DNA from 3 places in the Citricoccus sp. NPDC055426 genome. Region 3 is predicted to be linked to each of the others. Evidence: riboswitches for the same ligand, from Rfam matches in the RefSeq annotation. Region 3 holds a riboswitch; each other region holds the start of a gene.
What was found. Region 3 has a riboswitch for S-adenosylmethionine ahead of AB0K08_RS04680 (PLP-dependent transferase). Riboswitches for the same ligand answer to the same signal wherever they lie in the genome.

Region 1 (2,257 bases), on a different contig from region 3:
ACCGGGACGCCAGCCCGGCTGCGGCGAAACCACCGACGATGCCCAGGACGTTGAACGCCGCGGCCCCGAGCGTGGCTCCCGCGAAGCTCTCTCCGAACAGGGTCAGGGCGATGATCGGTAGGTACCAGCCGATTGCGTAGTACTGGCAGGCTTCCGCGACCCAGGCGACGTTGGCCAGGATGGTGCGCCGCAGGTAGGGCGGGCGGAACAGCGTGGCCAGCCGGCCGGCGTCGTGCTGGGTCGTCTCGGTCGCCGCGCTGTCCGGGGCGGCGGTGACCTCGGCGCCGGGGAACTCGTACATCCGCTGCAGGGCGGCGGCGGCCTGGGCGTACCGGCCCTTGGAGGCCAGCCACCGCGGGGACTCCACCAGCACGGCCCGCTGGGAGACGAGGAGCGCCAGTGCGACGACGGCGCAGCTGCCCAGCAACCAGCGCCAGATCGAGGTGCCGACCCCGAGGTGGTAGATGCCGAAGGTGAAGAGCAGGTTGGTGGTGGTGGCCACATACCACATGCCCTGCCAGCGGTTGAGCTTGCTCTGGTGCCGTGCCGGCAGGAACTCGGAGATATAGGTCAGCAGCGCTCCGAAGTCCATGGCCCAGGCCACGCCGGCGAGCACGCGGGAGAGGATGAGGATCTCAAAGCTGCCCGCGGACAGTCCGATCACCATGGCGACCAGGGCGAAGGCCTTGGCTGCCAGGAGGATGTTCAGCCGCCCGAACTTGTCCGCCAGGCCTCCGGCGAAGGGGCAGACGAAGATCGCCACGAACATGTAGGTGCTCGTCACCAGGGAGACCTGGACGGGGCTCAGGCCCAACTCGCGGGTCAGCGGATCGAGACCGGAGGCGAGGGCCGCACCGGCGTAGGCCTCGAAGAACACCCCACCCAGGCCGAGGATCCACACCCACTTCATGGCCGGCCGGGTGCGGCCGATGTCCAGGCCGTGGACCACGGATGCCTCGGAGTCGATTCTCAGTGTGGACGTGCTCATGGCCTGTCTTCCCTACCTTGGCTCGCGTCTTGCCCGCACCAGTGGGCTGCGGGCCGAATCCTCACCTGGGGCACCCCACACGTGCGGAGGGTTGCCGGCCACGGAACCAGGGTTCGCTGTGTGTGGCACTCGTGATTCGCCGCCGACGCTATCGGCGGGGCGGGCCCGGGGCATGCCGGCGGTCTTGGTCCGTCATCCTGGCGGTGTTTGAGCCGATCACCCGGGTGCAGGGGACGGAGATGACGCCGTGAGACGCAGGGTGGCCTGCCAGGTTCTCCAGGACCTCAGCCCGCCGGCGCCTCCAGGGCCGCCTCGATCGCGCTGCGCATCTTCTCCGGTCCGGTGGCTGGCGCGAAACGCTCGATGACCCGCCCGTCCCGGCCGATGAGGAACTTGGTGAAGTTCCACTTGATGGCCCCGCCGAGCAGCCCGGAGGTCTCCTTGCGCAGCCAGCCGAATAGGGGGTGGGAGCCGGAGCCGTTGACGTCCACCTTGGCGAACATGGGGAAGTCGACCCCGTAGTTCAGCTGGCAGAACTCGCTGGCCTCGGCGTCCGTGCCGGGTTCCTGGTTCGCGAACTGGTTGCAGGGGAAGCCCAGCACCACCAGACCCCGGTCCTGGTACTCGGCGTAGAGCTCCTGCAGGCCCTCGTACTGGGGCGTCAGGCCGCACTTGCTGGCGGTGTTGACCACCACGGCCACCTGTCCGGCGTAGTCGGCGAGCGGCTGCTCCTGGCCGGCCACGGTGGGGGCGGCGAAATCGTACAGCGTGGGCATCAGTCCTGCACCACGTTCACGTGGACATCGATGTTGCCGCGGGTGGCGTTGGAATACGGGCACACCTGGTGGGCCTGGTCGGCGAGCTCCTGGGCCTGCTCGGCCGACAGGTTCGGCACCACCACCTCGAGGGTGACCTCGAGGCCGAAGCCGCCGGCGTCGTTGGGACCGATGCCCACGCGGGCACCCACGCTGGACTCGCCCAGGTCTGCCTTGGCCTTGCGGGCCACCATCTGCAGGGCGGAGTGGAAGCAGGCCGCGAAGCCGGCGGCGAAGAGCTGCTCGGGGTTGGCGCCGTCACCGGAGCCGCCCATCTCCTGCGGGACAGCCAGGTCCAGGCTGATGGTGCCGTCCGCGGTCTGGGTGCGGCCGTCGCGGCCGCCTCCGGTGGCCAGGGCCTCGGCGGTGTAGATGGTCTGCATGGTGGTCTCCTTCGGGTCGGGGTGGTGCTGTGAGTTGGTCAGCCGGCGCTCACGAAGCGCCGGGAGAGGTC
Region 2 (2,257 bases), on a different contig from region 3:
AGTTCCTCGACGGCCGCCTGCTGCGCGGACAGCTCGCCGACGATTCCCAGCAGTTGGTCGTCATCGCGCGGGGTCAGGCCCCCGCCGGTGTTCGGTGAGCGCCGGCGCAGCCGGGTCTGGGCCACCCCGTCCCGCAGCGCGGCCCGGCCGATCCCGGCGAGCAGGGCCATCAGCGTGGACTCGTGGTGCAGCGGCACCGCCCCGTCCTCCGGGGGGACCACCAGCAGATCCTCGACGCCGGCCCCGGAGAATTCCATGGTCCCGGTCCCGGTGAGCCGCTGGCCGAAGCCGTCCCAGTCGTCCTTGACGGTGACCCGCGGCTGGCGCACGCGCACCACGGCGAGCGCGAACCCTTTGTGCCGGCGGCGGTGGGAGCGGGAGAGGCCCGGGTCCAGCCGGGCCGTGGCCAGGGCCCACGTGGAGAAGATGCTGCCGGTCGTGTAGTACTTGCTGCCGCTGATCAGCAGCTGCCCGGTCTCGTCCTGACAGACCGTGGTGCCGACGTCCCCCAGTGCCGTGCCACGACCCTCGGACAGGGCGCTCCCGGCCACCTCCCCGGCGACGATCCGCCCCAGCCAGCGCTCCCGGACGGCGGGGTCGGGCTGGGCGAGGACGTGCTGGACGAAGCTGAGGTGGCTGCGCACCAGGTGAGCGGTGTTGGCGTCCTCGGCGGCGAGGTCCATCAGCAGCCGGTAGGTGTCCTCCTGGCCGGCCCCCGCTCCCCCGGATCCCACCGGCACGGACAGTGTCCCCAGGCCCTGCGCCCGGAGCATCTCGAATGCCGCGAAGGGCAGGTGCCGGCCGGACTCCCGGGCGACCTCGCCCTGGCCCACCTCGTCGAAGGCGGGGGCGAAGCGGGCGGCGAGGGACTCGTAACTCATGGGAACTCCATCGGTCCTGGCGGTAGCACCCTGGCCCCGGTTCGGGCGGGTTGCTGCGGCGTCGTCGAGCCAGATCTCTCGGCCGCTCTGGATGGTGGTCCCCTCCATCAAGCCGGGTGGGGCGGCCTGCTGTCAAATGCCTCGGAGGCGGTGCGCCGTCCACCCCTCCTGCTCCACCCCCCCTTGCGTTTTGAGGGCAAACCCAACCGGTGCGCATTGCACTCGAAACGCCGGGGCGCCAGGGGGGCGTCATGGGGCGTCACATTCGGCCGGTTCGGAGGCCCCCGGCCGCTCGAGGGGTCCCTGCTGGCTCTGCGCGTCTGGAGATGACGTCCGGTTTCGACGCGGGCCCGGGCACCGCACACACTGGATCCCGTAACCATCCAGAGCGGCTGAGAGATCTGGCTCGACGACGCCGCAGCAACCTCCCACACCGACCGGGAAGGTGCTCACGCCAGGACCGATGGAGAGTGATGCACCATGACCACCCTGGCCGAGACGTCGACGGGGCCGCGCGCCGGGACCCCCGCGTCCCCCGCCGCAGCCGCTGGCGGAGTTTCCCCGGAGCACGGGGCCGCCCGCAGTCTCGAGGTCAGGTTCCACGGGGTGGGCCGCGCCTTCCCCGCGGCCGGCGGCGAACGGGCCGTCCTGCGGGACATCACCCTGACGGTGCGCCCCGGCGAGGTCCTGGCCATCATCGGCGCCTCGGGCTGCGGCAAGTCCACGCTGCTGCGCGCCGTGGGCGGACTGGACACCGGCAGCACGGGCGAGATCCTGCTCGGCGGTTCCCCCGCCCGCGCCTACGACTCCCGCACCGCCGTGGGGTTCCAGGAACCGCGGCTGATGCCCTGGCGGACCATCCACCAGAACGTGGCCCTCGGCCTGCCCCCGGGCACTGGCCGCACCGAGGGCCGCGAGCGGGTGGACCAGCTCCTGGAGCTGGTCGGCCTGGCGGACCACTCCCGCCACCGGCCCCGCGAGGTGTCCGGCGGCATGGCCCAGCGGACCTCACTCGCCCGAGCGCTGGCCCGCCGGCCCGGGGTCCTGCTCCTGGATGAGCCCTTCGGGGCCCTCGACGCGCTGACCCGGCTGAAGATGCAGGATCTCCTCCTGGACATCCACGCCGCCACCCCCACCACCGTCCTGCTGGTCACCCATGACGTGGACGAGGCCCTGCAGCTGGCCGACCGCATCCTGCTGCTCGGCCAGGACCCCGCCCCCGGGGCGGCGCCCGGCGCCACCGCCCGGTCCGTGGTCACCGTGCCCGGCAGCCGTCCCCGGGACCGCGGCTCCGCCGCCCTGGCAGAACTCCGCTCCGAGCTGCTCGGCGGCCTCGGCGTGGACTCCCACCGGCATTAGCCCGCCCGGGCCGGCCT
Region 3 (2,257 bases):
AGGGTGATGCCGCTGGTGGTGGCGCACTTCCTGCTGGACGCCGCAGGATTCGTGGCCTACCCGCTGCTGGCGGCCGCGGGCCTGTTCGGCACCTGAGGAGCCGTCAGAGCGTGACGGTGCCCTGGGGGGTCTCGAAGGTGACCTCGAGCAGACCCGGGGTGCCGGAGGGGGACTCGAAGACCACGTTGAGGTCCCCGACCTTCTCGTTCGGATCGTCCATCCCCAGCCAGTCGCGCACGCGGTCCCGGGAGCCGGCGATGGTGATCGAGGACAGCTCGGCCTGCGGCTCGGCGGCCTGGGAGGGGTGCAGCTCCTCGGTGCCGTCATCCCAGCGCAGCAGGTAGGGCACCTGCGGATCCGCGATGAGGCCCTTGATGCCGATCTGGCGCCAGGTCAGTTCGCGGCCGTCCGGGAACTTGCGGTTGCCGGGCACGGACTGGCGCTCCAGGCGCTCCTCGAACGGGGCGAGGTCGTCCACGGCCACGCACCAGCCCATCCAGCCGCCGCCCATCTGGGAGCGGGCGCGGACGGCCTGTCCGAACGGTGCCTTGTCCGAGGAGGGGTGGTCCAGGACCTCGACGACCTCGAGGTACTGGCGGTTGCGCAGCGGGAAGATCGCGTTGCGGGTGCCGAAGCGGGGGTGCACACCACCCTTGACCCGCTCGATGCCGAGAGCATCGGCCAGACGGGCCACCGTGGCGGCGAGGCCTTCTTCGGGTCCAACGGCGTACGAGACGTGATCCAAGCGCATCATGCGCATATCGTCGCACTTTTGTGGACCCCGGACCGGTTAGGTTAACCTCACTTGAAATGTGGTGCACCTCACAGGTCTCCGCGCGGTTTCGTCCCGCCTTCATCTCGGCTCCACCTCCGCTTCGCCTCCGTCCCGACTCTGTGTCCCTCTGCGACCCCCCTGCGGCGCCGGGGGATGAATCGTCCGGACCGATCTGGCACACTGGAGGCAGGTCATGAGTGCCAGCATCAAGCCCCGGCTTGCTGGCCGGCAACCCTCCAGCTCGCGGTGGGGTGCCCCGGGTGAGGACCAGGCGGGTGCCGACCGGCATCTGCAAGCGCGGGCCACCACGGCGCAGCGGGTTGACGGATCACGCCCGCTGGCACCCGCGGGTGGCCCTGGACTGACAGGAGCCGTCACTTGACTGACACCCCCACCACCCCGGCCACGGACTCCACCGATCCCGGCGCCTGGGGCTTCGAGACCCGGCAGATCCACGCCGGCATCCCCGAGGAGAACCCCTACGGCGCCACCGTGCTGCCGATCGTCCAGTCCAATTCCTTCGACTTCCCCTCCGCCGAGGTCGCCGCGGACCGGTTCGCCCTGAAGGATCTGGGTCCGATCTACACGCGCATCGGCAACCCCACCCAGGAGGCCGTGGAGGGCAAGATCGCCGCCCTCGAGGGCGGCGTGGGTGCCCTGCTGCTCGCCTCGGGCCAGTCCGCCACCACCTTCTCCATCCTCAACCTCGCCGGAGCCGGTGACCACGTGGTGGTCTCCGCCTCGCTCTACGGCGGCACCCAGAACCTCTTCAAGCACACCCTGGCCAAGATCGGGGTGACCACCACGTTCGTGCAGGATCCGGACAACCTGGAGGAATGGGCGGGGGCCGTGCAGGAGAACACCAAGGCCTTCTTCGCCGAGACCCTGGGCAACCCCCGCGGTGACGTGCTGGGCGTCCGCGCCGTGGCGGACGCCGCCCACGCCGCCGGCCTCCCGCTGATCGTGGACAACACCCTGGCCACCCCGTACCTGCTGCGCCCGATCGAGCACGGCGCGGACATCGTGGTGCACTCGGCCACCAAGTACCTCGGCGGCCACGCGGCCGCCATGGCCGGGGTGATCGTGGACGGCGGCACCTTCGACTTCGCCGCCCAGCCGGAGCGGTACCCGGGCTTCAACTCCCCGGACGAGTCCTACAACGGCCTCGTCTTCGCCCGCGACCTCGGGGTGGACGGCATCCTCGGCGCCAACCTCGCCTTCGTGCTGAAGGCCCGGGTGCAGCTGCTGCGGGACTTCGGCAGCGCCATCAGCCCGTTCAACGCGTTCCTGCTCAACCTGGGCCTGGAGACCCTGTCCCTGCGTATGGAGCGCCATGTCTCCAACGCCCGCCGGGTGGCCGAGTACCTGGACGGCCACGCCCTGGCCGAGTCCGTCATCTTCCCCGGACTGCCCTCCAGCCCCTGGCACGAGCGGGCGAAGCAGTATCTGCCGAAGGGTCCTGCCGGGTTCGTGTCCTTCGAG

Region 1: another riboswitch for S-adenosylmethionine. It lies ahead of AB0K08_RS01930 (MFS transporter); the one in region 3 lies ahead of AB0K08_RS04680 (PLP-dependent transferase).
Region 2: another riboswitch for S-adenosylmethionine. It lies ahead of AB0K08_RS01400 (acyl-CoA dehydrogenase family protein); the one in region 3 lies ahead of AB0K08_RS04680 (PLP-dependent transferase).

Annotation. Positions count from the first base shown of each region.
Region 1 covers NZ_JBFARZ010000001.1:416,199-418,455, forward strand. The annotation lists gene AB0K08_RS01930 (MFS transporter) at 1-988, opposite strand, end outside; SAM riboswitch class IV at 1,009-1,125, opposite strand; gene AB0K08_RS01935 (glutathione peroxidase) at 1,273-1,764, opposite strand; gene AB0K08_RS01940 (organic hydroperoxide resistance protein) at 1,764-2,186, opposite strand; gene AB0K08_RS01945 (MarR family transcriptional regulator) at 2,225-2,257, opposite strand, start outside.
Region 2 covers NZ_JBFARZ010000001.1:300,058-302,314, reverse strand. The annotation lists gene AB0K08_RS01400 (acyl-CoA dehydrogenase family protein) at 1-881, opposite strand, end outside; SAM riboswitch class I at 886-979, opposite strand; SAM riboswitch class I at 1,258-1,351, shown strand; gene AB0K08_RS01395 (ABC transporter ATP-binding protein) at 1,362-2,240, shown strand.
Region 3 covers NZ_JBFARZ010000002.1:179,800-182,056, reverse strand. The annotation lists gene AB0K08_RS04690 (CPBP family intramembrane glutamic endopeptidase) at 1-96, shown strand, start outside; gene AB0K08_RS04685 (VOC family protein) at 104-760, opposite strand; SAM riboswitch class IV at 965-1,079, shown strand; gene AB0K08_RS04680 (PLP-dependent transferase) at 1,154-2,257, shown strand, end outside.